One region of the Ensifer sp. 2TAB8 genome, then DNA from elsewhere that is predicted to be linked to it. Evidence: riboswitches for the same ligand, from Rfam matches in the RefSeq annotation. Region 1 holds a riboswitch; each other region holds the start of a gene.
What was found. A riboswitch is a leader RNA that binds a small molecule or an ion and turns the genes downstream of it on or off. The one in region 1 is predicted to bind cobalamin.
Positions count from the first base shown of each region.

Region 1 (5,867 bases):
AATCGCGCCGATGGCGCGCTTTCGGTCGATGGCCGGGTGATGGGCACCTATCTGCACGGGCTCTTCACCAGCGACGCCTACCGCTCCGCGCTGCTGAAAAGTTTCGGCATCGAAGGTGGTGCCAGCAACTACCGCCAGTCGGTCGATGCGGCGCTGGATGATGTCGCGAACGAGCTGGAGACGGTGCTCGACCGGCGCTGGCTGGATGGGCTGCTCGGCCGGTAGCCAGGCAAGCGCCATCAGCCGCGATCGACAGGGTTGCGGCCTTGTTGGCGACAGCAAGGGACCGACGGAAACCCAGCATCATCCGTCGTTCCGTTGTAGAATTCATGCGGGAAGGATGGAGCGTCTGGTCACGGTCGCACGCTCCAAGGCGGGTGTCACGTGCAGGACGAAACCAGACGAGCCCATTGGGACAATGCCTATCAGTCGAAGGGCGAGGCGGGCGTCAGCTGGTTCGAGGATACGCCGGCCGTTTCGCTCGACCTCATCCGCGGGCATGCGGCGTTCGCCTCGTCGTCACTGATCGATATCGGCGGCGGCGCGTCGCGGCTGGTGGATGCGCTGCTCGACGCGGGTATGAAAGCGATCACGGTGCTCGATCTGTCACCGGCCGCACTGGACGCCGCCAAGGCGCGCCTCGGTGCCCGCGCCGGTGACGTGCACTGGGTTGCAGCCGATGTGACCGCGTGGAAGCCGGATCGCAGCTACGATATCTGGCATGATCGCGCCGCCTTTCACTTCCTCACCGATCCCGACGACCGGGCGGCCTATATCGAGCGGCTGACGGCGGCCGTCGTGCCCGGCGGGCACGCCATCATCGCCACTTTCGCGCCCGATGGCCCGGAGCGCTGCAGCGGCCTGCCAGTGGTGCGCTATGACCCCGCCGCACTCGCCTATGTGATCGGGCCGTGCTTCCGGCTGGTCGAGCACATGGAACACCAGCACCGGACCCCGTGGAACTCGACCCAGGCCTTTCAGTTCAGCGTGTTGCAGCGGGTATAGGGCGGTCGCGCCATTCTTGCTGGGGCTGGCGCGGTTTCCCGCCAATCAGCGCACGGTCCACAGGATCATGCGGTCGAACGCACGGTCGCCGAACCATTTGCGGATGTTGATCATCATGTTGGCGAATTTGCCGGCGGCATAGCGGGTCTTCGGTTTGCGGGCCTTCACGGCCTTGGAAACCACGTCCGCGATGACCTGCGGGGAGGAGCCGCCGCCGTGCTCGTAGCTGTCGGTGGTGGCCTTGGAGACGTTCTTCGCCATCGTGCCGTAGGCGGTGTTGCCCGAGAACTTCATCATCGGGCCTTCCATCACGTTGGCGAATGCGGTCTGGATGACGCCGGGCTCAACGACCACGACTTCGATGCCGAACTGTTGCAGTTCCAGGCGAAGGCAGTCCGACAGGCCTTCCAGCGCGTGTTTCGACGCGTGATACCAGGCACCGAGCGGCGTGTAGATCTTGCCGCCCATCGAGGTGATGTTGATGATCTTGCCCGCGCGCTTCTCGCGCATGTAGGGCACCAGATCCTGGATCAGTGCGGCCGCGCCGAAGAGGTTCACGTCGAACTGATAGCGGGCCTCGCTGAGAGGTACGTCTTCGACCGAGCCGTAAAGTCCGAAACCGGCATTGTTGACCAGTACGTCAACGCCACCGAATTGCTGGGTGATCTCGGCGACCGCGGATTTTCGGCTGGCCTCGTCCGCGACATCCAGCGCGATGGGATGTGCGCCGAGCGCTCTCAGATCGTCCATCTGCTCCACCCGGCGGGCGGCAACGATGACGGTCAGACCGTCCTTGATCAGCTGCTTTGCGATGACCTTGCCCATGCCCGAGGAGGCGCCGGTGACGAGAGCGGTTTTCCGTGCGATTGCCATGATCTTCTCCAATCCTTGCGGGCGTCATGCCCGTCGTTCGTCGGAGATCAATCTGGCGTATCGCCTGGATTTCTTCAAAATCGCTTCGTGCCAATCAACTATCGGAACACGCCAAACCGCTATCTCCCGGTGCAGACGTGGCGGTCTTTCTCAGTGCGTCACCGTTCCCCGCGCCTCGGCGGGCGTCATGCCGGTCCAGCCCTGGAAGGCGCGATAGAAGGAATTCGGCTCTCGGTAGGCCAGCAGATAGGAGATTTCCTCGACGTTCAGCCCGTCTTCGCCGAGATAATGCATCGCCAGCTCCGCGCGGGTCGATGCCAGCACCGTCTGAAAGGTTTCACCTTCCTCCTTCAGTTGCCGTTGCAGGGTGCGCTTCGACATGGCGAGCCGCCTGCACATAGCCTCGATACTGGCTTCGCCCGACGGCAGCATGTCATGCAAAACGCGCTTCGCCCGCTGCACGATCGGCGTATCGGTTTCATGCGCCTCCATTTCGCGGCGCAGGTTTTTCTCGAACTCCGGCCAGGATTCCTCGTTTTCGGTGATCAGCGGCAGATCGGCATCTTCTCTGCGCAAGGAGAGGCGCGCTCCGCCGTCAAGCTCCGGTTCACAGCCAAGGAACTCGAGCACGTCCTTGCCGAGGTTGGGCAATGCCGGCAGATGGAGCCGCGCAGGCCGGATGAACTCGGCGGTGTAGCAGCGGGCCGATTCCAGAAGGTAGAGCGCCTCGAACCAGACCAGTTGCGGCGGGGCCGGAATTTTAGGGTCCACCGTGCCGATCTCGATATGCAGAAATCGGTCGTCCTCGGACACTTCCAGCTTCATCGGTCCCATCAGCGGCTTGAACACTGACAGGCGCTTGAACCCGATGCGCACGTCCGGCGAACAGGAGAAGGAAAACATGGCCGGTGTGAACGGTGCGTGGGCAAAGAGCTTGCTCAGATAGAGCGGCAGGTCGGGCCGGTCAGCTTCGATCTCGATGGCGCGCCAGAGGGCGAACACCTGCGCTGGTGTCAGGCCCTTGCCTTCGTTGCGAAGAATATCTCGCGGCAGCCCGGCCCGGCGCACCGCCTGTTCGGCGGAGATCTTCAGCAGCTTGGCCACCTGGGTGATGGATCTCGCCACGGGATAAAGGCGGTTTGACATGGTCGCCTGCAAATTCGAGTTCATCGTTCTCCTCTTTTCTGCGCTCGGGAACAAAGGTGCGCCAGAGCCTGATGCCACATTGGCACATTCTGATAGCGCTTTGGCGCAAGGTGAGAGTGAGAGGGCGAGGGCCTCGGGCGAAGGCGGACGAGCAATCCATTTCGCCGTGTCTGGCTGGCTGCGGCCGTCTGCCTGTTGCTCGACAAATCGTCGCGCGGCGCAACCAAGCCGGGGAGGTGTCGCAAGCGTCGATTGACTTTGGGTCGGCCGCTTCCTAATCATCAGGTGTTGGATGGTTCCCCCTCATCGTGGCGATCGGGGGGAATAATTGGGAATGTGACGGATGGACCCAAATCGGGCATCCTTATCGCAGCCGACCCCGCGACTGTAGAACGGTCAGGGTTCGCCATCGGGTTCGATATCGGGCTGTCAGCCGGTTGCATGGGGCAACCGAGGCAGGTCGGGGTCGAGCCGGAAAAGCCACTGGCGTGGCATCGTGATCAGCCGGGTTGGACGCCTCTTCTTCTACGAATCGTCCGCCTTTCACGATGTTCCCCGCAGCGCCGCGGGTCGGAAACGACGCGCAAAGGTTCGCTGTGGCACCGGAAAGACGCCGGGAAGGTGAGGCGGGCCGCTCGGGTCCTGACATCGGAACCTCGCACTTATGGGCGAGGCGATGCGGGCCCGTGACGCCGTGAGCCAGGAGACCTGCCATCCGGCATGGGCATTCCGCCCGAGGGGACTGTTGGTCCCCAACGCCATCACGGAGGTTGTTTTGGCTTTCAGATGCTTTCCCGAACGCGCCGCCGGCGCGTCGAACGGCTTTTGCCACCCGCCGCTGAGGCGGGTGTTCTGAGGCGGCGGCGATGAGCACTTACAGTGCCGGACCGGTCCTGGTCCTTGGCGGCGCCCGCTCCGGCAAATCCAGCTTTTCCGAGAGGCTTGTCGAAGCGTCCGGCCTCACCATGCATTATGTCGCCACGGGACGGGCCTGGGACGATGAAATGCGCGAGCGGATCGATCATCACAGGACACGCCGCGGCGAAGGCTGGACGACGCATGAGGAGCCGCTTGATCTCCTGGGTACCCTCAGGCGCATCGATAACCCGGGCCATGTGGTCCTGATCGACTGCCTGACGTTATGGGTCACCAATCTCATGCTGGAAGAGCGCGACATGACGGCGGAGTTCGCCGCGCTTGCTACGTACCTGCCTGAGGCGCGGGCGCGCCTCATCTTTGTTTCCAACGAGGTCGGCCTCGGCATCGTGCCCGAGAACCGCATGGCCCGCGAGTTTCGCGACCATGCCGGCCGGCTTCACCAGATCGTTGCGGAGAAATCCGCTGAAGTTTACTTTGTCGCGGCCGGTTTGCCGCTGAAAATGAAGGGTTGATCCATGACCACTGCGAGAGCCAACCAGGGCAAGATCCCGGCGACCGTCATCACCGGCTTCCTTGGCGCCGGCAAGACGACGATGATCCGCAATCTGCTGCAGAACGCCGACGGCAAGCGCATCGCGCTGATCATCAACGAGTTCGGCGATCTCGGCGTCGATGGCGACGTGCTGAAGGGCTGCGGCGCCGAGGCCTGCACCGAGGACGACATCATCGAGCTCACCAATGGCTGCATCTGCTGCACCGTTGCCGACGATTTCATCCCGACCATGACCAAGCTGCTCGAGCGCGAAAACCGTCCTGACCATATCATCATCGAAACCTCGGGCCTCGCCTTGCCGCAGCCGCTGATCGCCGCCTTCAACTGGCCGGATATCCGCAGCGAAGTGACCGTCGACGGCGTCGTCACCGTGGTCGACAGCGCTGCCGTTGCCGCCGGCCGCTTTGCCGACGATCATGACAAGGTTGATGCGCTGCGCGTCGAGGACGACAATCTCGACCATGAAAGCCCGATCGAGGAACTGTTCGAGGACCAGTTGACCGCTGCCGATCTCATCGTTCTCAACAAGACCGACCTGATCGACGCCTCCGGCCTCAAGGCCGTGCGCGACGAGGTGTCTTCGCGCACCAGCCGCAAGCCGGCCATGATCGAGGCGAAGAACGGCGAAGTCGCCGCTGCCATCCTGCTTGGCCTCGGTGTCGGTACGGAAAGCGATATCGCCAACCGCAAGTCGCATCATGAAATGGAGCATGAGGCGGGCGAGGAGCACGACCACGACGAGTTCGACAGTTTTGTCGTCGAGCTCGGTTCGATCGCCGATCCCTCGGCCTTCATCGATCGCCTGAAGGGCGTGATTGCCGAGCACGACGTTCTGCGCCTCAAGGGCTTTGCCGACGTGCCCGGCAAGCCGATGCGTCTCCTGATCCAGGCGGTCGGCGCCCGCATCGACCAGTATTATGATCGTGCCTGGGCTGCCGGCGAAAAGCGTGGCACGCGCCTTGTCGTCATCGGCCTGCACGACATGGACGAGGCGGCGGTTCGTGCCGCGATTGCTGCGCTCGTCTGATCACTCGTTGAATGAAATGATCTAACGCATTGAAATAATGCAATTCCGGACGGAAACCGCTTCAAGCGTTTCCGTTCGGAATTGCCCGAACGGACAAGACGAATGCATCTGCTTCTCGCCCAGAAAGGAACGATCGCCGACGGCAACGAGGCAATCGACCTCGGGCAAACGCCGGCCGACATCCTGTTCCTGTCGGCCGCCGACACCGAGCTTTCCTCGATCGCCGCCGCCCATGGCCGCCGCGACGGAGGCTTGAGCCTGCGCATCGCCAGCCTCATGAGCCTGATGCACCCGATGTCGGTCGACACTTACGTCGAGCGCACGGCGCGCCATGCGAAGCTGATCGTCGTCCGGCCGCTCGGTGGCGCCAGCTATTTCCGCTAT
Region 1 is NZ_JBFRGB010000010.1:80,995-86,861, forward strand. Features, by position in the region: gene AB4Z53_RS17835 (cobyric acid synthase) at 1-225, shown strand, start outside; gene AB4Z53_RS17840 (class I SAM-dependent methyltransferase) at 385-1,005, shown strand; gene AB4Z53_RS17845 (oxidoreductase) at 1,051-1,878, opposite strand; gene AB4Z53_RS17850 (AraC family transcriptional regulator) at 2,029-2,982, opposite strand; cobalamin riboswitch at 3,301-3,449, shown strand; gene cobU (bifunctional adenosylcobinamide kinase/adenosylcobinamide-phosphate guanylyltransferase) at 3,891-4,415, shown strand; gene cobW (cobalamin biosynthesis protein CobW) at 4,419-5,483, shown strand; gene cobN (cobaltochelatase subunit CobN) at 5,586-5,867, shown strand, end outside.

Region 2 (5,867 bases), on a different contig from region 1:
CCTGGCGCTCAACCGGCCGGAGTTCCGCGCCTATTTCGACGAGCATCACGTGCAGCTCCCGCTCGAAAAGGGCGATGTCGTCTTCTTCAATCCGGCGCTCTTCCATGCAGCCGGCAACAACCGCTCCGCCGATATCCGTCGCGTGGCGAACCTGCTGCAGGTGTCCTCCGCCTTTGGCCGGGCGATGGAGACCGTCGATCGGCTGACGATGAGCGCAACGCTCTACCCGGCGCTGAAGGCGTTGCTGGCCAACGGCCAGCTGACCGAAGCGGAAGCGGCCAATGCGATCGCATCCTGTGCAGAAGGCTACTCCTTCCCGACTAATCTCGACCGTGATCCGCCGCTCGGCGGGCTGGCGCCGAAGACCCAGGCACAGTTGATGCGCGAGGCGCTGGCCGTAGGAACGAGCTCGCAGGACTTTCACGCGGCGCTCGACGCGCAGGCGAAGCGCAAGCTGAGCTGACGGTTCAACTACCCATTCGAAAGGCTCCCGGTGCGTTTCGCCCGGGAGCCGTCGCTGTTTGACACGATCATGTTCGAGGAGGAATTCGATGAGTGGACAATTGGAAGGCAAGATCGCCATCGTCACCGGTGGCACGCAAGGGTTGGGCGCAACGATTGCCGGCCTCTTCGCCGAGCGTGGTGCTGCCGGCATCGTCATCTGCGGACGCAATGCGGCCAAGGGGCGGGCGAAGGCTGAGGAGATCGGCAAGGACAGCGGCGCGAAGGTGGTTTATGTCCAGGCCGATCTCGAAAAGGTGGAGGACGCCCGCAAGGTCGTTGCCGCTTGTGATGCGGAGTTCGGCCGGGTCGATGCGCTGGTCAATGCCGCCGCGATCACTGACCGCGGCACGATCCTCGATACGACGCCCGAACTTTTCGACCGGATGTTCGCGATCAACGTGCGAGCGCCGTTCTTCCTGATGCAGGAGGCGGTGAAGGTGATGCGACGCGAGCGAACCGAAGGCACGGTCGTCAATATCGGCTCCATGTCGGCGATGGCCGGGCAGCCCTTCATCGCCGCCTATTGCTCGTCGAAAGGGGCGCTGGAGACGCTGACCAAGAACACGGCCTATGCGCTCCTGCGAAACCGTATTCGGGTCAACGGCCTGAATATCGGCTGGATGGCTTCCGAAGGCGAGGACCGGATCCAGCGCGAGTTTCACGGTGCATCGGTGGACTGGCTCGAAAAGGCGGCTGCCAGCCAGCCGTTCGGCCGGCTCGTCGACCCGGCAGAGGTGGCACGCGCCTGCGCCTATCTGTCTTCGGCTGAATCGGGGCTAATGACCGGATCGGTGATCTGCTTCGATCAATCGGTCTGGGGCGGCTATGACGGTTCGCCGCATCCGGTGGCGCCGCTATAGGCGGCGCTTGTCTTTCGGTTGCCGCTATGCGCTTATGGCGGCGTCAGGTGCCCGCGCGAGCGGGAGAATCGGGAATCCGGCGTCATTCCGGAACGTGCCCAACGCTGTGACGGGGACGGTCGCCTCTAAGTGCCTTGAATTGATTCAAGGATTTGCCACTGGATCTTCAATCGGTCTGGGAAGGTGAGGCGGCCGGTTGAACCGGAGTCAGAAGACCGGCCTGGCAAGATAGACCGAACCCCGCGCGGACGGCGGGAGGTTGCGCATTGTTGGGGATCGAACGATGCTAACTGAACCGAAGGGCGGCCTTGCGGCTGCCGGTGCCTTCGCGCGCAATGAGCGGGAGGCCGTCTACCGCGCCATCGAAACACGCCGCGACGTGCGCGACGAATTTCTCGCAGAACCTCTTCCCGACGATCTGGTGAAACGCCTGCTTACGGCTGCGCATAGCGCGCCGTCTGTCGGCTTCATGCAGCCCTGGAACTTCGTGCTGGTGCGAGCGGAAGAAACGCGTGAGCGCGTCTGGCAGGCCTTTCGCCGCGCCAACGATGAGGCCGCCTTGATGTTCGAGGCGGAACAGCAGACGAAGTACCGTTCGCTGAAACTCGAGGGCATTCGCAAGGCGCCGCTCAGCATCTGCGTCACCTGTGACCGCACGCGCGGCGGCGCCGTCGTCCTCGGCCGTACCCATAATCCGCAGATGGATGTCTATTCCACGGTTTGCGCCGTGCAGAACCTGTGGCTTGCCGCGCGCGCCGAAGGTGTCGGTGTCGGCTGGGTCAGCATCTTCCACGAGGCGGAGATCAAGGCGATCCTCGGCATCCCTGGTCATGTCGAGATCGTCGCCTGGCTCTGCCTCGGCTATGTCGATCGCCTCTACCAACAGCCGGAGCTGGCGGTGAAGGGATGGCGGCAGCGTCTGCCGCTGGAAGAACTCGTGTTCGAGGAAGGCTGGGGGAACTGCAGCGAGCGTTCCTGAAACCCGTTGCGCCAAAGTGCGCAGCGGTATTGCGACAGCGACATGCGAAATATCGAGAACTTGAAGCGCAATGAGCGAATCTGAAGATCGCGACGCGCTTTGAGATGGCGCTCCGGGATCAGTTCTGGACCGGTTGATAGGCCGGTCCCTTCGGGTGCTTCAGGTCGATCGAGGTTTCCTGTTGCGGCAGGAAGGTCGGGCCGACGACGCGCACCTTGCTCTTCGACGGATCGTAGGGCCGCTCCTCAGGCGGTGCCTTGGCGGTCGTGGTCTCCGCCGGCTTCTTGGTTTCGATCACGACGATGGACGACTGGTCGTCACCGATCCTGGTGCCGGTCGTCTTCGGTGAGGTTGCGGCGGTCTGTGGTATCTGGCAGCCGCACATGCCGGGCTTGCGGACACCGCGGGTGCGATAGGCGAAGGCATTCGGCATTTCGGTATAGGGCCGGCCGGTCACGGCCGAGACCATCTGGTCGCTCTCTTCCGTGTTGATATCATGTAAGTAGAGTTCGGTTTCGGCACCCGGGCAGCGCGCCCGGCAGGCCTGTTCGTCCCGCGGGAAATCGGCCGGCGTGGCGTCCGAGGAGATCGGGAAAAAGGCGCCGTCGCAGGTGCGCACGCACATGGTCCGCAGCGTGCCGCTGTAGTAGCGTTCCTGCGGCGCATAGCCGTCTTCGCCAAGCATCGGGCCGTAGGCGTCGTCCGGCGGCAGATCGGCGATGATGTTGCGGTGCGATTCGGGCTCTTCGGGGTCGACGCTCGCGAACTCTTCGCGGTCGCCATAGCAGCCATTGATCTCCAGCGCGGCAAGGATGCGGCGACGGCTGTCCTGGCTGCCCCCGGCAACAATCTGCTCGCGCTCCGATTTCAGCATGCGCAGATTGTCTTCCATCTCGGCAATGAGGCCGTCGAGTTCGCCACAGATATCCGGGTTGCCGCCATCGAAGGTGACGACGCTGCCGCCACCACAGGCAGCACGGCGGCGGTCGTTCTTCGCCCTGCGCAGTTCGATGTTCTGGCGGGAGATCGCACTCGCATAGTCACGGGCGTCGGCATTGCTGGAGACGATGTCAGGCAGCTGCGCAAGACGGGTGTTCAGCCGGTCGCACACGGTCGATGCCAGCGAAGGATCGGCACCGACCAGGGCAAACGGCACAAGCACCGCAGCGAGGTGTTTCAAGCGCGGGAACACGGGCGAAGTCTCTTCCTGCAACCGCTCGACGCCGGCCTTCTGATATGGGCGGCTGCCAGCGGCATTTCCTGTTTCACCTCCATCATAGAGCTTGTCGGTGATCGTGCAACGACAAGCGGCGGTTTGCGTTAACGGGTCCGGCTGAGCCAAGCGCTCAAGCGGCGCGGGCGGTTTCCAGCGACATCGGACGTTCGAGAACAGTGCCTTCGATGGCGGCTACCGCTTTCATACGCTGGAGCAGGCTCTCATTCACTTCCCAGGCGACGGCAACGGCAAAGACCGAGCCGATGCGGTGCGGTTCGGCAATGCGCTCGCCGGGGCATCCCATGCGGCGGAACATGCGCTCCAGGAACACGTCGGTAACGGTGACGATATGGCTGATGCCGGAGGCAAGGCCGAGTTCACCGACGCCGCACATCAATTCGGCTGCTGCAACGGTGACCTGATTCGAGGCGCGGTCCTGCGAAATCTCCGGCTCGATGCAGAAGCGGCTCGATTCCCATACCGAGGCGCTGCGGATTTCCGGGTTGTCGCCGAGCAGGATCGGGAAGGTGTCGTCCAGCATGTTGGGGCCGAGCGTTGGCAGCAGCCGCAGCGCGCCACGCAGGCGACCGGTGTCGGGGGCATAGGAGAGCACATAGAGCGGATTTGCCTTGTCGTAGTTGTCGATTTCCCACTCGCCGTCCGTCTGCACATCCCATTTTAGGAAATCGTGAAAGACGCGCTTGCGCAGCCGAAACATATCGTCGACGGCCTGCGGGTGCTGTGCGCGGGTCTTTCCGTTCAGGATCCTGATCATCTTCTTCTCCATCCTTGTTTGGGGATGGGCGGATGCTGTCAGGCCGGCGGCGGTCGCGTAACTGTCGGTAGTGACAGTTTAAATCAGCGATTTTTCCCACTAGATTTCGAGGGGTTTTTTGGAGGGCTTGGCGCGAGCTGCGTCAAACGGTGGGGATCAGCGCATGGCGGACGGCCTGGGCAACGGCCTGCGTATTGGACACGACATTGAGCTTGCGCCTCGCATTGGTCATGAAAAAGCGCACGGTGCGCTCGGAAATGCCGAGAATCGTTGCGATCTCCCAATAGCTCTTGCCGGCAGCGGCCCAGGTCAAAACCTCGGTCTCGCGGCCGGTGAGCCGCATGTCGCGGGTCGAAATGCTGCCGGCCATCGCGCCGTGCTCCAGCATGGCGGCGTGGAAGAGATTCGCCGCGAGCTGGAAATCGCGCAGGTGATGGCGCCGATAGATCGTCCACTCGTCAGCCGGCATGTTGACGTTGATCGCCAGCATCGCCATCCGGCCGGCCGGTGAGGGGAGCGGCAGGGCGACGCCCTCGGTGGAAAGACCGATCTCCTGTGCCGCCTGGAAAAGCGGCTCGCAGTCCGCAAAGCGATGTCGCGCCATCGTCCACTCCACCGGGCGAACGCCGCCAAGTGCGAGTTTCAAGATAGGGTCGATTCGGTGAAGGCCGCGCGACCGGTAGATTTCTGCGGCATAGGCACCGAAGGTGTGATGCAGGCGGCAGATCTTGAGTTCGTCCGCGTAGGGCTCGGCTTCCAGGTACAGGAGATGGGCGATGCGGAACGTGCGGCGCATCAACGTAAAGAAATGAGCGGGCTCGACACAGCCGCCGCATTCCAGGATTTCCAGCATGTCGAGGACAGCCTGCTGCTCAGTCATGCCACAACACCGAATCTCGTCCGAGGCTCCAGCATGGTTAGGGGTTCACCTTTTGTCCAGCGCAAACTTACCTGTTTGGTGTGTAATACCAATTTTGCAATTTTCGATTGCCGACCGCCGCGGTCGGTTTGCGCGAGCCTGCGGTAGAGGGTGATTCCGCTGTGATTCTCGGGCGATAGAGCGCCGCGCTCAACGATTGCGCGGCGCCTGGATATGGCATTGGGGGCGCCGGTGCGGCGCCCGAACTCCGCGAAGATCGAAGGCGATCTCCGCGGTATCATTTCAGCCCGGATGGCTGGCTTCGACGACCGCGAGAGCCGCCATGTTGACGACACCGCGCGACGTGACCGAAGGCGACAGGATGTGGGCGGGAAGCGCCGAACCGAGAAGAATCGGGCCGACATGCAGGCTGTCGGTCATGGTTTTGACGACGCCGAGCGTGATGTTGGCGGCATCGAGATTGGGGAAGACCAGGAGGTTGGCTTCGCCCGACAGGCTGCTGTCCGGCATGACGCGATGGCGCAGCGCTTCCGAGATCGCAGCATCGCCGTGCATTTCGCCGTCGACTTCGAGATCGGGCGCCAGTTCCCGCACCAGCTGAAGCGCCTTGCGCATCTTGGTGGCGCTTTCCGAATCGCGCGAACCGAAGTTCG
Region 2 is NZ_JBFRGB010000007.1:12,081-17,947, forward strand. Features, by position in the region: gene AB4Z53_RS13800 (phytanoyl-CoA dioxygenase family protein) at 1-463, shown strand, start outside; gene AB4Z53_RS13805 (SDR family oxidoreductase) at 552-1,364, shown strand; cobalamin riboswitch at 1,393-1,602, shown strand; gene bluB (5,6-dimethylbenzimidazole synthase) at 1,648-2,343, shown strand; gene AB4Z53_RS13815 (DUF2865 domain-containing protein) at 2,462-3,535, opposite strand; gene AB4Z53_RS13820 (acyl-homoserine-lactone synthase) at 3,690-4,334, opposite strand; gene AB4Z53_RS13825 (helix-turn-helix transcriptional regulator) at 4,477-5,214, opposite strand; gene AB4Z53_RS13830 (NADP-dependent malic enzyme) at 5,497-5,867, opposite strand, start outside.
Region 2: it holds a riboswitch for cobalamin, as region 1 does, so the genes downstream of both, bluB (5,6-dimethylbenzimidazole synthase) here and cobU (bifunctional adenosylcobinamide kinase/adenosylcobinamide-phosphate guanylyltransferase) in region 1, are expected to answer to the same signal.

Region 3 (5,867 bases), on a different contig from region 1:
ACGGCCTCCGACGATGGCTTCAAGGCAAGCGCTTCGGAGAGTTGTCATCTCCCCTCCGGCTGCGGTTGGCCGCAGTCTTTAGGGAGCTGCCATGTCAGTTTGGTAACAGCCGTTCTCAGCTGATTTTCAGATTTTCCATGAAAGTTTCACCTTCGCCCGAGAGCGCCAACCGAGAGTGGTTGCAGCGAAACAACCTGCAAGGGAAATCGTCACGGGGGTTTAGACCGAAACAGGCCCCTGCTCTCCCATCACGGACGAAAGAAGCGCATTCGACGCATCCGCCTCGGCGATGATCCAGTCGCGAAACGCCTGAATCTTCTTCTGCGGCCGACTGCTTTGCGGATAGACCAGCCAGTAGGCACGGCCGTCGCGAACCACATGGTCGAACGGCCTGATCAATCGGCCGCTCCTAAGTTCGTCCATCAGAAAGGTCGAAACGGCAATGGCGATGCCATGGTCGTTGAGTGTCGTGGTGACATCCATCGCCTGGACGTCGAAGATCAGCTCGGTACCGTTGCTTGCCGGCGGCTCCACCCCCGTCTCGATCATCCATCGCCGCCACCAGCTGGCATTGCCGAAGCGCCGCACGCGCAGCACGTCGGAGGGATGCCTGAGCTGGTGCTTTTCCCGGAAAGAAGGGGTGCAGACCGGCATGTAATCGATCGGGAAAAGCGGAAACACGTCGTTGCCGGGCCAGTCGCCATTGCCGCTACGCACGACAAGATCGATTGCATCACGCTTGAAGTCGATCAGCTCAGTCGACATGTGCACCCGAATGCTGATGTTCGGATGGGCCGTCTGGAAGGAGGCGAGCCTGGAGCGAGAAATCGCTTTGCGCGAAGCGGCAAAATTCCTCACTTTTTTCGCGAACACAACAGCAAAAACAAAGAGGATAGCAATGCTTAGCGCGCTGCGATCAACGATCCTTCATGTCCTGAAGCGGGCCGGGAACGTGCTCAGCCCAACCATCGCCATCGATACCTTCAGCGAGTTCCAGCTGAGGGATATCGGCCTGACGCGGGACCACGAGAACATTCGGGCGCGCGTCGGCGACGTTGCCGATCCGTGGCACTGGCCGAAGGACGACAACGCACAAAAGCCGCAGCCCTCACCGACGCGGGACTGCGTTGACATGCCGCGCGTGGCGCGGGCTTCGCCTCGCGCCCAGCCCGGAGAGAACAAAGACGTCAGCATGTCGCTCTGCGACTGAAGCGGTAACAATTCTCAGCTGTCGCAATCTGCCACCTGCCAGCCGCCGGATCGAATGAGCAGAAATTCGCTCCGGCGCTTCCTGGAATATCGTACCCTCCGCAAATGATGGACAAAGGCGCGAGCGCGCGGCATCGAAGCCGAGAGCGTCCCGCCAACGGGCTTTGCAGCGCCCCTTCATTTACGCCCTGTTATCCACATGGCGAAAGAAATCACCTCCCCACCCGGGCCGGAGGCACCTCACACCTATTGACGCGGATATGCGATCAACTACTATATGTAGTGTTCGAGGTTCTTCCGATTCGCAAGGATTGGGAGCTAAGACGGGAATACGGTGCGCCGGCGGGTTTCCGCCCGGCTATGCCGCAGCTGCCCCCGCAACTGTAGACGGCGAGCGACTGTCCGGAATTGGACCACTGAGGCATGAGGCCTCGGGAAGGTCGGGATGGAAGCTTTGACCCGTGAGCCAGGAGACCTGCCTCGAGCAACAAACGTCCACGGGCGGGGTGTCCGGAGGGGTTGAGTGCGTGGCAGGATGAGCCTGCCCGATCGTCTCGACATCTCCCCGGCAGCCTGTCGAAAGCTTCGGGGTGAAGTCATGTCAGTTTCTTCCAGTTCAGATCCACCTTCTGCGGACGGGTGCGCATTGTTGCGCGCCTGATCGAAAGGCCGCGCCCTGAAAGCCCGCACCCGCGGAAATCCTGAGCGCCCGACAAGAACGAGCCGGCCCGGTTGCGTAACCGACCTGGGGCCAGCTTACCGGCGTCAACTCCGGTCGAGGCGACCGGGGAACGATGTTTTGTGCCCTATCGCCAAGCCTGCGGTTCGCGTTCGCGCGACCCGACGACTTTTTGCGCCCATTTGCGAGACCCTCACGAGGAACCCATGTCGATCACCGTCTACAGCAAGCCCGCCTGCGTCCAATGCACCGCCACCACCCGCGCACTCGACCGCCAGGGCACCGATTACCGCCTCATCGATATCTCCGAGGATTCCGATGCGTTCGCGCTCGTGCAGGGTCTCGGCTACCGCCAGGTCCCGGTCGTCGTCGCCGGCGAGCGCCATTGGGCCGGCTTCCGCCCGGACATGATCAGTGCACTTGCTTGAGGGCTAGCGATGGGGCTGATCGTCTATTTTTCCAGCCGCTCGGAAAACACCCATCGTTTCGTCGAAAAGCTCGGCCTTCGCGCAACCCGCATACCGCTCAACGAAGGTAAGGGTTCGCTTACGGTTACGGAGCCCTATGTGCTCGTCGTGCCCACCTATTGCGGCGACGACGGCCGGGGCGCCGTGCCGAAACAGGTGATCCGCTTCCTGAACGATGCGGGCAACCGCTCCCACATCCGCGGCGTGATTGCCGCGGGCAATAGCAATTTCGGAGCGACCTACGGGATCGCCGGCGACGTGATCTCGGCCAAGTGCCAGGTGCCCTACCTCTACCGGTTCGAACTGCTCGGAACCGAAGAGGACGTCGCCAATGTCAAAAACGGGATGGAAAGATTTTGGACGTCTCAACACTCGAACGCCCCCTGAAGGCGACGGAACCGGCGCTGGACTACCATGCGCTCAACGCGATGCTGAACCTCTATGACGAAGAGGGGCGGATCCAGCTCGACAAGGACCGGCAGGCGGCGAAGCAATACTTCCTCCAGCACGTCAACCAGAACACCGTGTTCTTCCATAACCTTCGCGAGAAGCTCGATTATCTGGTGACCGAGGGCTACTACGAGCAAGAGGTTCTCGACCAGTATTCCTTCAACTTCGTGCGCGATCTCTACGACCACGCCTATTCGAAGAAGTTCCGCTTCCCGACGTTCCTTGGCGCGTTCAAATACTACACGTCCTATACGCTGAAGACCTTCGACGGAAAGCGTTACCTGGAGCGCTACGAGGACCGCGTCTGCATGGTGGCTATGACGCTGGCGCGCGGCGATGAAGAGCTTGCCCGCGACCTCGTCGACGAGATCATTTCCGGCCGCTTCCAGCCGGCAACACCGACCTTCCTCAATGCCGGCAAGAAGAGCCGCGGCGAACTCGTCTCCTGCTTTTTGCTCAGGATCGAGGACAACATGGAGAGCATCGGCCGCGCGATCAATTCGGCGCTGCAGCTTTCCAAGCGCGGCGGCGGCGTGGCGCTGTCGCTCACCAACATCCGTGAGATGGGCGCGCCGATCAAGCAGATCGAGAACCAGTCCTCCGGCGTCATCCCGGTCATGAAGCTTTTGGAGGACTCGTTCTCCTACGCCAACCAGCTTGGCGCGCGCCAGGGCGCAGGTGCTGTCTATCTCCATGCCCACCACCCCGACATCATGCGCTTCCTCGATACCAAGCGCGAAAACGCCGACGAGAAGATCCGCATCAAGACGCTGTCGCTCGGCGTCGTCATCCCGGACATCACCTTCGAGCTCGCCCGCAACAACGAGGACATGTACCTGTTCTCGCCCTATGACGTGGAGCGCGTCTACGGCGTGCCGCTCACCGAGATCTCGGTGACGGAAAAATATCGCGAGATGGTCGAGGATGCCCGCATCCGCAAGCGGAAGATCAAGGCGCGCGAATTCTTCCAGATCATCGCAGAGATCCAGTTCGAAAGCGGCTATCCGTACATCATGTTCGAGGACACGGTGAACCGGGCAAACCCGATCGCCGGGCGTATCACCATGAGCAACCTCTGCTCGGAGATCCTGCAGGTGAACGAGCCGAGCGAATTCAACGACGACCTCTCCTACGCCAAGATGGGCAAGGACATTTCCTGCAACCTCGGTTCGCTGAACATCGCAGCAGCGATGGACTCGGCCGATTTCGGCAAGACCATCGAGACCTCTATCCGGGCACTCACCGCCGTCTCCGAGATGAGCCACATCTCGTCCGTGCCCTCGATCGAAAAGGGCAATGACGACAGTCACGCGATCGGCCTCGGTCAGATGAACCTGCACGGCTATCTCGCCCGCGAGCGCATCTATTACGGCTCCGAGGAAGGCATCGATTTCACCAATATCTATTTCTACACGGTGACCTATCATGCCATCCGCGCGTCGAACCGGCTGGCGGTGGAGAAGGGCAAGAGCTTCGCCGGCTTCGAGAACTCGAAATACGCCTCCGGCGACTATTTCGACAAATACACCGAGGCCGAGTGGCTGCCGGCGACCGAAAAGGTGAAGGCACTATTCGAGGAAGCCGGCATCGCGATCCCGACGCAGGAAGACTGGCTGGAACTGAAACGGGCGGTGATCGAGGGCGGCCTCTACAACCAGAACCTTCAGGCCGTGCCGCCGACGGGCTCAATCTCCTACATCAACCACTCGACTTCCTCTATCCACCCGATCGTGTCGAAGATCGAGATCCGCAAGGAAGGCAAGATCGGCCGCGTCTATTACCCCGCAGCCTTCATGACCAACGACAATCTCGACTATTACCAGGACGCCTACGAGATCGGGCCGGAAAAGATCATCGACACCTACGCGGCGGCCACCCAGCACGTCGACCAGGGCCTGTCGCTGACGCTGTTCTTCCGCGACACGGCGACGACCCGCGACATCAACCGCGCTCAGATCCACGCCTGGAAGAAGGGCATCAAGACCATCTACTACATCCGCCTTCGGCAGATGGCGCTTGAGGGCACGCAGGTCCAGGGCTGCGTTTCCTGCGCGCTCTAACGCCGCGTTCCAGCAACTGCTCAAACGGCCCCCACCCTAACCCACTCCCCGCAGGCGGGGAGTGGGGACGTGCCATACCAACGCCCGAGATGCGGGCGGCCCTGATGATGTTAGGCGGTGCGGCATTGTCCCTTCTCCCCGTACGCGGGGAGAAGGTGCCGGCAGGCGGATGTGGGGCCATACCCGCACCGCGCAGATGTGGGGCACACACGATCACAAAGGTCCAACGACATGAACATGCACGCCAAACCCGCAAGCCGCATCCGCGCCATCAATTGGAACCGCATCGAGGACGACAAGGATCTGGAGGTCTGGAACCGCCTGACCGGTAATTTCTGGCTGCCAGAAAAAGTGCCGCTCTCCAATGACATTCCCTCCTGGGCGACGCTGAAGCCGGAAGAGCAGAAGCTCACCATCCGGGTCTTCACCGGCCTCACCTTGCTCGACACGATCCAGAACGGCGTCGGCGCCATCAGGCTGATGGAGGATGCGGCCACGCCGCATGAAGAGGCGGTGCTTTCCAACATCTCCTTCATGGAGGCGGTCCACGCCCGCTCCTATTCCTCGATCTTCTCGACGCTCTGCCTGACGCCCGACGTCGACGACGCCTATCGCTGGTCGGAGGAAAACGAGTTCCTGCAGAAGAAATCGGCGCTGATCATGGCAGAGTATGCCTCCGGAGATCCGCTGAAGAAGAAGGTCGCCAGCGTCTTCCTCGAAAGCTTCCTGTTCTATTCCGGCTTCTATCTGCCGATGTACTGGTCGAGCCGCGCCAAGCTCACCAACACCGCCGACATGATCCGGCTGATCATCCGCGACGAAGCGGTGCACGGCTACTATGTCGGCTACAAGTTCCAGCGCGCACTCGAGCGTTTGAGCGAAGAACGCCGGCAGGAGATCAAGGACTTCGCCTTCGACCTGCTTCTCGAACTCTACGACAACGAGGCGAGATACACCGAGGCACTCTATGACGGCGTCGGGCTCACCGAGGACGTGAAGAAG
Region 3 is NZ_JBFRGB010000005.1:195,683-201,549, forward strand. Features, by position in the region: gene AB4Z53_RS11840 (LysR substrate-binding domain-containing protein) at 220-765, opposite strand; gene AB4Z53_RS11845 (hypothetical protein) at 776-1,210, shown strand; cobalamin riboswitch at 1,482-1,706, shown strand; gene nrdH (glutaredoxin-like protein NrdH) at 2,095-2,316, shown strand; gene nrdI (class Ib ribonucleoside-diphosphate reductase assembly flavoprotein NrdI) at 2,326-2,742, shown strand; gene nrdE (class 1b ribonucleoside-diphosphate reductase subunit alpha) at 2,712-4,865, shown strand; gene nrdF (class 1b ribonucleoside-diphosphate reductase subunit beta) at 5,097-5,867, shown strand, end outside.
Region 3: it holds a riboswitch for cobalamin, as region 1 does, so the genes downstream of both, nrdH (glutaredoxin-like protein NrdH) here and cobU (bifunctional adenosylcobinamide kinase/adenosylcobinamide-phosphate guanylyltransferase) in region 1, are expected to answer to the same signal.

Region 4 (5,867 bases), on a different contig from region 1:
TTGGCAATCCTCAGCGGAAGCGGTGGAGGCGGTGTCAGCGCCGAGACACTCCTGTCCCTTTCACAGCTGCGCGCGGGCGGACGCTGACGCTACCCAACCTGAACGTATGAGCCGCTGCGGAAGGGGCGCGGGCCGCCGGCAGAGGCGCGCCCGCTTCAACGGTCTGCGCGCAGCACCTTGTCCGGATTCATGACGCCTGCAGGATCGAACGCGTGTTTGATCCGTTGCATCAGTTCGATCTCGATCGGCGGACGGATCTCGGCAAGCTCGTCGCGCTTCAACTGGCCAATGCCGTGTTCGGCCGAGATCGAGCCGTTGTATTTCAGAACGATGCCGTGGACGATGGCGTTGATCTCGCGCCAGCGGTCGAGGAATGCCTGCTTGTCGGCGCCGACCGGCTGCGAGATGTTGTAGTGGATGTTGCCGTCGCCCATGTGGCCGAAGGAGCAGATGCGCGCTCCCGGGATCGCCTTCATGACTGCGGCGTCCGCTTCCTCCATGAAGGCGGGAATGCTGGAAACGGGCACCGAAACATCGTGCTTGATCGAGCCGCCCTCGGGCTTCTGCGCCGGCGACATGCTTTCGCGCATATGCCACAGCACCTTCGCCTGCGCCTCATTGGCGGCAATCACGGCGTTTTCGACAAGACCGGCGGCAAGGCCCTGTTCAAGGAGATCGTTGACCATGCGCTCGGCGCTTTCGGCCGAATCTGCGGTCGAGATATCGATCAGCGCGTACCAGGGATGGACGGTTTCCATCGGGTCACGAACACCGGGAATGTGTTTCGTGGTGAATTCCACGCCGAGGCGCGGCATCAGCTCGAAGCCGGTCAGCGCCGGTCCGCAAAGACTGGAGGCCTTGTCGAAGAGGGTGAGCGCGTGCTCGACGCTGCCCACGCCGGCGAAAGCGACCTGGTGTCCGAGCGGCTTCGGGAACAGCTTGAGCACCGCACCGGTGATGACGCCGAGCGTGCCCTCCGCGCCAATGAAGAGGTCGCGCAGGTCGTAGCCGGTATTATCCTTCTTCAGCCGGCGCAGACCATCCCAGATCTCGCCGGTTGGCAGGACGACTTCGAGGCCGAGGCAAAGCTGGCGCATGTTGCCATAGGCGAGCACGGCGGTGCCGCCGGCATTGGTGGAGAGATTGCCGCCGATCCGGGCGGAGCCTTCCGATCCGAGCGACAGCGGGAACAGGCGATTGTGATCGTCCGCCGCCTTCTGGATGTCTGCGAGAATGCAGCCGGCATCCGCAACGATCACGTTGCCGACCGGATCGATGTCGCGAATCCGGTTCAGCCGTTCGAGCGAAAGCACGATGTCCGCCTTGCCTTCCCGGGGGATCTGCCCGGCGACGTGGCCGGTGTTACCGCCCTGCGGCACGATCGCCGTGCGGGTCGCGCTGGCGAGTTTCATGATACGTGAGACCTCGTCGACCGAGCCGGGACGCAGCACCATCGGCGTCGTGCCGCGATAAAGCCCCCGGGATTCGACAAGATAGCGCGCCTTGTCCGCTTCCGCGATAAGTGCATTGGCGCTGCCGACGATCTCGACGAAGGAGGCGATGAGTTCGGGAGAGGGAAGCGTCGTCATGGGTCAGCCTTCGCATTGCGCTTGCGCGCGCTATCGGATCGGTCGATCTGAAGACGCGATCCTCGGTTGGTATCGCCTGCGATCATAACCGCAATCGCAGCCGCTCGCTGAGGGTGGGTGCGGAGGCGATGCCGCCCGCAATCTTACCCTCGTGGTGCCGCCGCCCGTTGCAGCCGGTCGATGATCGCTTCTCCCAATCCTTCCGAAGGGATCGGGCCGAAGGCGATCGTCTGAGCGCCGCTGGCGTCGGCCCGCTTCATATAGTCGAAAAGATTGGCGGCCGCTTCGCGCAGATTTCCGGTCGGGCTGAGATCGAGAACGACAGCCGCCTGTTCTTCGCCGAGGACCCGGCCGCCGCCGAAACGGATCAGGGCCTCGCCCGCCCGCACATCGGTGGCTTCCAGCCTGACGGCAGCACCCGGCGCATAATGCGAGGCCAGCATCCCTGGAGCCTCGATCGTCGCACCCGCGGTTTCCGCCCTGATCACCGGGCGGTCGAGCAGGCGCTCGATCTCGGCGGCATCGAGGCCACCCGGCCGGAGAAGCCGGATCTCGTCGCCATCGACCTTGATGATCGTTGACTCGAGCCCGATTTGCGCCGGACCGGCATCGAGGATCAGTTTCAGCTTTTCTCCGAGATCGGCATCGACATGGTCCGCACTGGTCGGGCTGATCTTGCCCGAGGTATTGGCACTCGGTGCGGCCAGAGGTCGTCCGAAGCGGGCGATCACCCGGCGCGAAAAGCCGTCGGGCATGCGAATGCCAAGCGTGTCCAGGCCGGCCGAGGCGAGGGCGTGCACGGTACTCTTGGGCCGCTGCGGCAGGATCAGCGTCAGGGGGCCGGGCCAGAACGCTTCCGCCAGGCGTCGGGACAGGGGATCGAAGCGCACATGGGCCTCGGCCATTGCCATGTCGGAAACATGCGAGATCAGCGGATTGAAGCGCGGCCGGCCTTTCATCTCGTAGATGCGGCTGATCGCATCGGGATTGGTGGCATCGGCGGCAAGGCCGTAGACGGTTTCGGTCGGGATGGCGACCGGTTCGCCCTCGGCGAGAACGGCGCAGGCGCGATCGATCGCGCGGTCCGGTTCCTTATCCGTGTCGATGATCTCTGCCATGCCGTTTCCTTTCCGACGCTTCCTTAACGGACGCGCCGGGAAAACAGAACGATTTTCTTTGCAGGGAGCGGGCTGCTGGCTCAGAGGCTGCGAATGATCCGGCGCAGTGCGTCGTCACGGGCACCCAGCATCAGCACGTTCTTGAGAGCGACCTTTGGGTTGTCGGTGCGGAAGAGAAGCCCGTTGTCGCGGACGTTGCGATTGATGACCATCTGTCCGTCTTCGGCGTTCGGTTCGATCGCGACGGCAAAGTACATGCGGGAATAGCCGGCCCGGATGCGGTCGAAGAAATGCGTCTCGTCACCAAGGTCGCTGAAAAAATTGGCGAAATAGAACGACCAGGTGATGTCCTTGGAAGGTGTGACCGCCGTCCGCGCGGCCGTCACGTGGCAATAGCCGAGGTGCGGCTTGCCAACGAGCGTGCGGTGGAAGATGAGCTTGGGAAACTGGATCGAGGCATGAAAGCCGTTGATCCGCCTGTGCGTCGTGTCCCCGGCGGTCGAAAGCTTCTTGCCGGTTCGGTCAGCGACTTCCTCATAGCTCAGGTAGCGTCGCTCGCTCGGCATCCATTGCCGGCGGTTGATCCGGCCGGTGCGCAGAAACTCGGTGTGAACTGCCGTCTTCGGCATGATCGCCGGCGGCTTCTCGGCCGCTGCGTCGTAATATCTGAGCTTTGCCATGATTGTCAGCGCGCCATCTGCCTGCCGGACATCTTCGTCCGCCGGCGAGACTAGCGGCTTATGGTTAATGAAGAATTTCCTTTCGCTAGCGGGACATGGCCCCTGACATCAATGGGAATGTCGCAAACGGGCGAAATCTTCCCGCGCCTGCGCCATATCGGTCGCAAAAGACGGCATATGCCTATTTTTTGATCTATCTATATGTTTATAAAGTGAAAAAGTTTCGTATCCGCTTGCGGACGACGGTTTCAGACGTGTCGTCATTCTGGAATTCGATGTCGCTATCCGGCGCCTGCCAAGACGGTTTCCGCGATTACATATCCTTACTCAGGGTGTCGTCTTCCAGAAGGGAAGGCGAAGAATTGGGAAGCCGGTCAAATCCCGGCGCTGCCCCCGCAACGGTGGTGGAGCGAAAGCCTCGGCGAAGGCCACTGGACGGTTCGTCCGGGAAGGCGCCGGGCTGGTCCGCAAGGACGGCTCCTGAGCCCGGAAACCAGCCTTGACACACATAACCGTAACGGGTTGCGGCGGGCAGCCGGATCGGAGCCGAGAACGTGTGGGCGCATGCCCGTGCGGGTTCCTGTCCTGCCTCTCCGAAACATGGCGCATGAGGACAGGACATGGATACCAAGACCGATATGCTTCGCAAGCTGAAGGGCCGGCGTGACGGCTACAGCCTCGATCGGGCCTTCTACATCGACCCCGACTACTACCGGCAGGATCTGGAAAACATCTGGTACAAGGACTGGTTGTTCATCGGCCATGACTGCGAAATTCCGCGAGCCGGCAACTACTTCACTGTCCAGGTCGGCGACTATCCGGTTGTTGTTACCCGCGATCGCCAGGGCACGATCCGTGCGCTGCACAATTCCTGCCGGCATCGCGGTTCCCGCGTCTGCACGCAAGCAAAGGGCTCCTCGGCAAAGCTCGTCTGTCCCTATCACCAGTGGACCTACGAACTCGACGGCTCGCTGCTCTTCGCACGCCAGATGGGCGAGGATTTCGACAAGGCGGCCCACAGCCTGAAGCCGATCCATTGCGAAACGGTCGGCGGCTACATCTTCATCAACCTGTCGGAGACGCCGGCCGATTTTGCGGCCTTCCGCGAACTCGCCACGCCCTATCTCGCGCCGCACCGGCTGGGAGAGACCAAGGTCGCCTTCGAAAGCACGATCATCGAAAAGGGCAACTGGAAGCTCGTCTGGGAAAACAATCGCGAGTGCTATCACTGCGCCGCCAATCATCCGGAGCTCTGCCGCACCTATCCGGAGGCGCCGACTGCGACCGGGGTACAGGGCGCCAAGGATGATCCGGTGATTGCCGCCCATTGGGCGAAGTGCGAGGCCGAGGGCCTGCCGAGCGAATTCCGGATGTCGCCGACCGGCCAGTTCCGCGCCGCGCGCATGCCGCTGGTCGACAATGCCGAAAGCTACACCATGTCCGGTGCGGCCGCCGTTAAAAGGGCGCTGTCGGCCGATGTCGGGCAGAAGCAGATCGGCACGCTTCTGATGTTCCATTACCCCACCACCTGGAACCATGTGCTTTCCGACCATGCCATCACCTTCCGTGTTCTGCCGCTCGGGCCGGAACTCACGCAGGTGACGACCAAATGGCTGGTCAACAAGGACGCGGTCGAGGGCGTCGACTATACGCTCGATGACCTGACCCATGTCTGGACCGAGACCAACGACCAGGATCGCCAGATCGTAGAAGAAAACGCCTTCGGCATCCGCTCGCCGGCCTATGAACCAGGCCCCTATTCACCGGACCATGAAGGCGGCGTGATGCAGTTTGTCGAATGGTACTGCAAGTTTATGGAGCAGCGCCTTGCAGGCGATGCGGCTCCGCTGTCAAAGGTCGCCTGACATGCAGATGGCATCCTCCTTCCACCATTTCGACGAGCTGCATGTCTGGATCGACCGGCAGCAGATGCTCGAATGCACCTCGGCGGTCGTTGAAACCGCCGATGTCATGACCTTCACCTTTCGCGCCGAAAAGCCGGCCTGGTTTCGCTACCTGCCCGGCCAGTTCGTCACCCTGGAACTGCCGGTCGCCGACGAACCGGTCATGCGCACCTATACGCTGTCGTCCACACCATCGAGGCCGTTGTCGATTGCGGTGACGGTCAAGGCACAGGCCGACAGCATCGGCACGCGCTGGATGTTCGACCATCTGAAGCCTGGCGTGAAACTGAGAGCCTTCGGGCCGCTCGGCGACTTCAGCTTCGTCCGCCATCCCGGTGAAAAGTACCTGTTTATCTCCGCGGGGTCCGGCATCACGCCGATGATGTCGATGACACGCTGGATGGCGGATTGCGTACCGGAGACGGACGTCACCTTCATCTCCTGCGCGCGCCGGCCGGACGACCTCCTGTTCCGTTCCGAGCTGGAGGTGCTGGCGACGCAGATGTCCGGGTTGAGCCTCGGCTTTATCGTCGAGGGCCACGAAGCGCGCCACGGCTGGCACGGGCTGCGCGGCCG
Region 4 is NZ_JBFRGB010000001.1:255,468-261,334, reverse strand. Features, by position in the region: gene AB4Z53_RS01375 (DUF1217 domain-containing protein) at 1-87, shown strand, start outside; gene AB4Z53_RS01370 (FAD-binding oxidoreductase) at 156-1,589, opposite strand; gene AB4Z53_RS01365 (L-threonylcarbamoyladenylate synthase) at 1,733-2,707, opposite strand; gene AB4Z53_RS01360 (DUF6656 family protein) at 2,788-3,387, opposite strand; cobalamin riboswitch at 3,701-3,903, shown strand; gene AB4Z53_RS01355 (aromatic ring-hydroxylating oxygenase subunit alpha) at 4,008-5,252, shown strand; gene AB4Z53_RS01350 (hybrid-cluster NAD(P)-dependent oxidoreductase) at 5,254-5,867, shown strand, end outside.
Region 4: it holds a riboswitch for cobalamin, as region 1 does, so the genes downstream of both, AB4Z53_RS01355 (aromatic ring-hydroxylating oxygenase subunit alpha) here and cobU (bifunctional adenosylcobinamide kinase/adenosylcobinamide-phosphate guanylyltransferase) in region 1, are expected to answer to the same signal.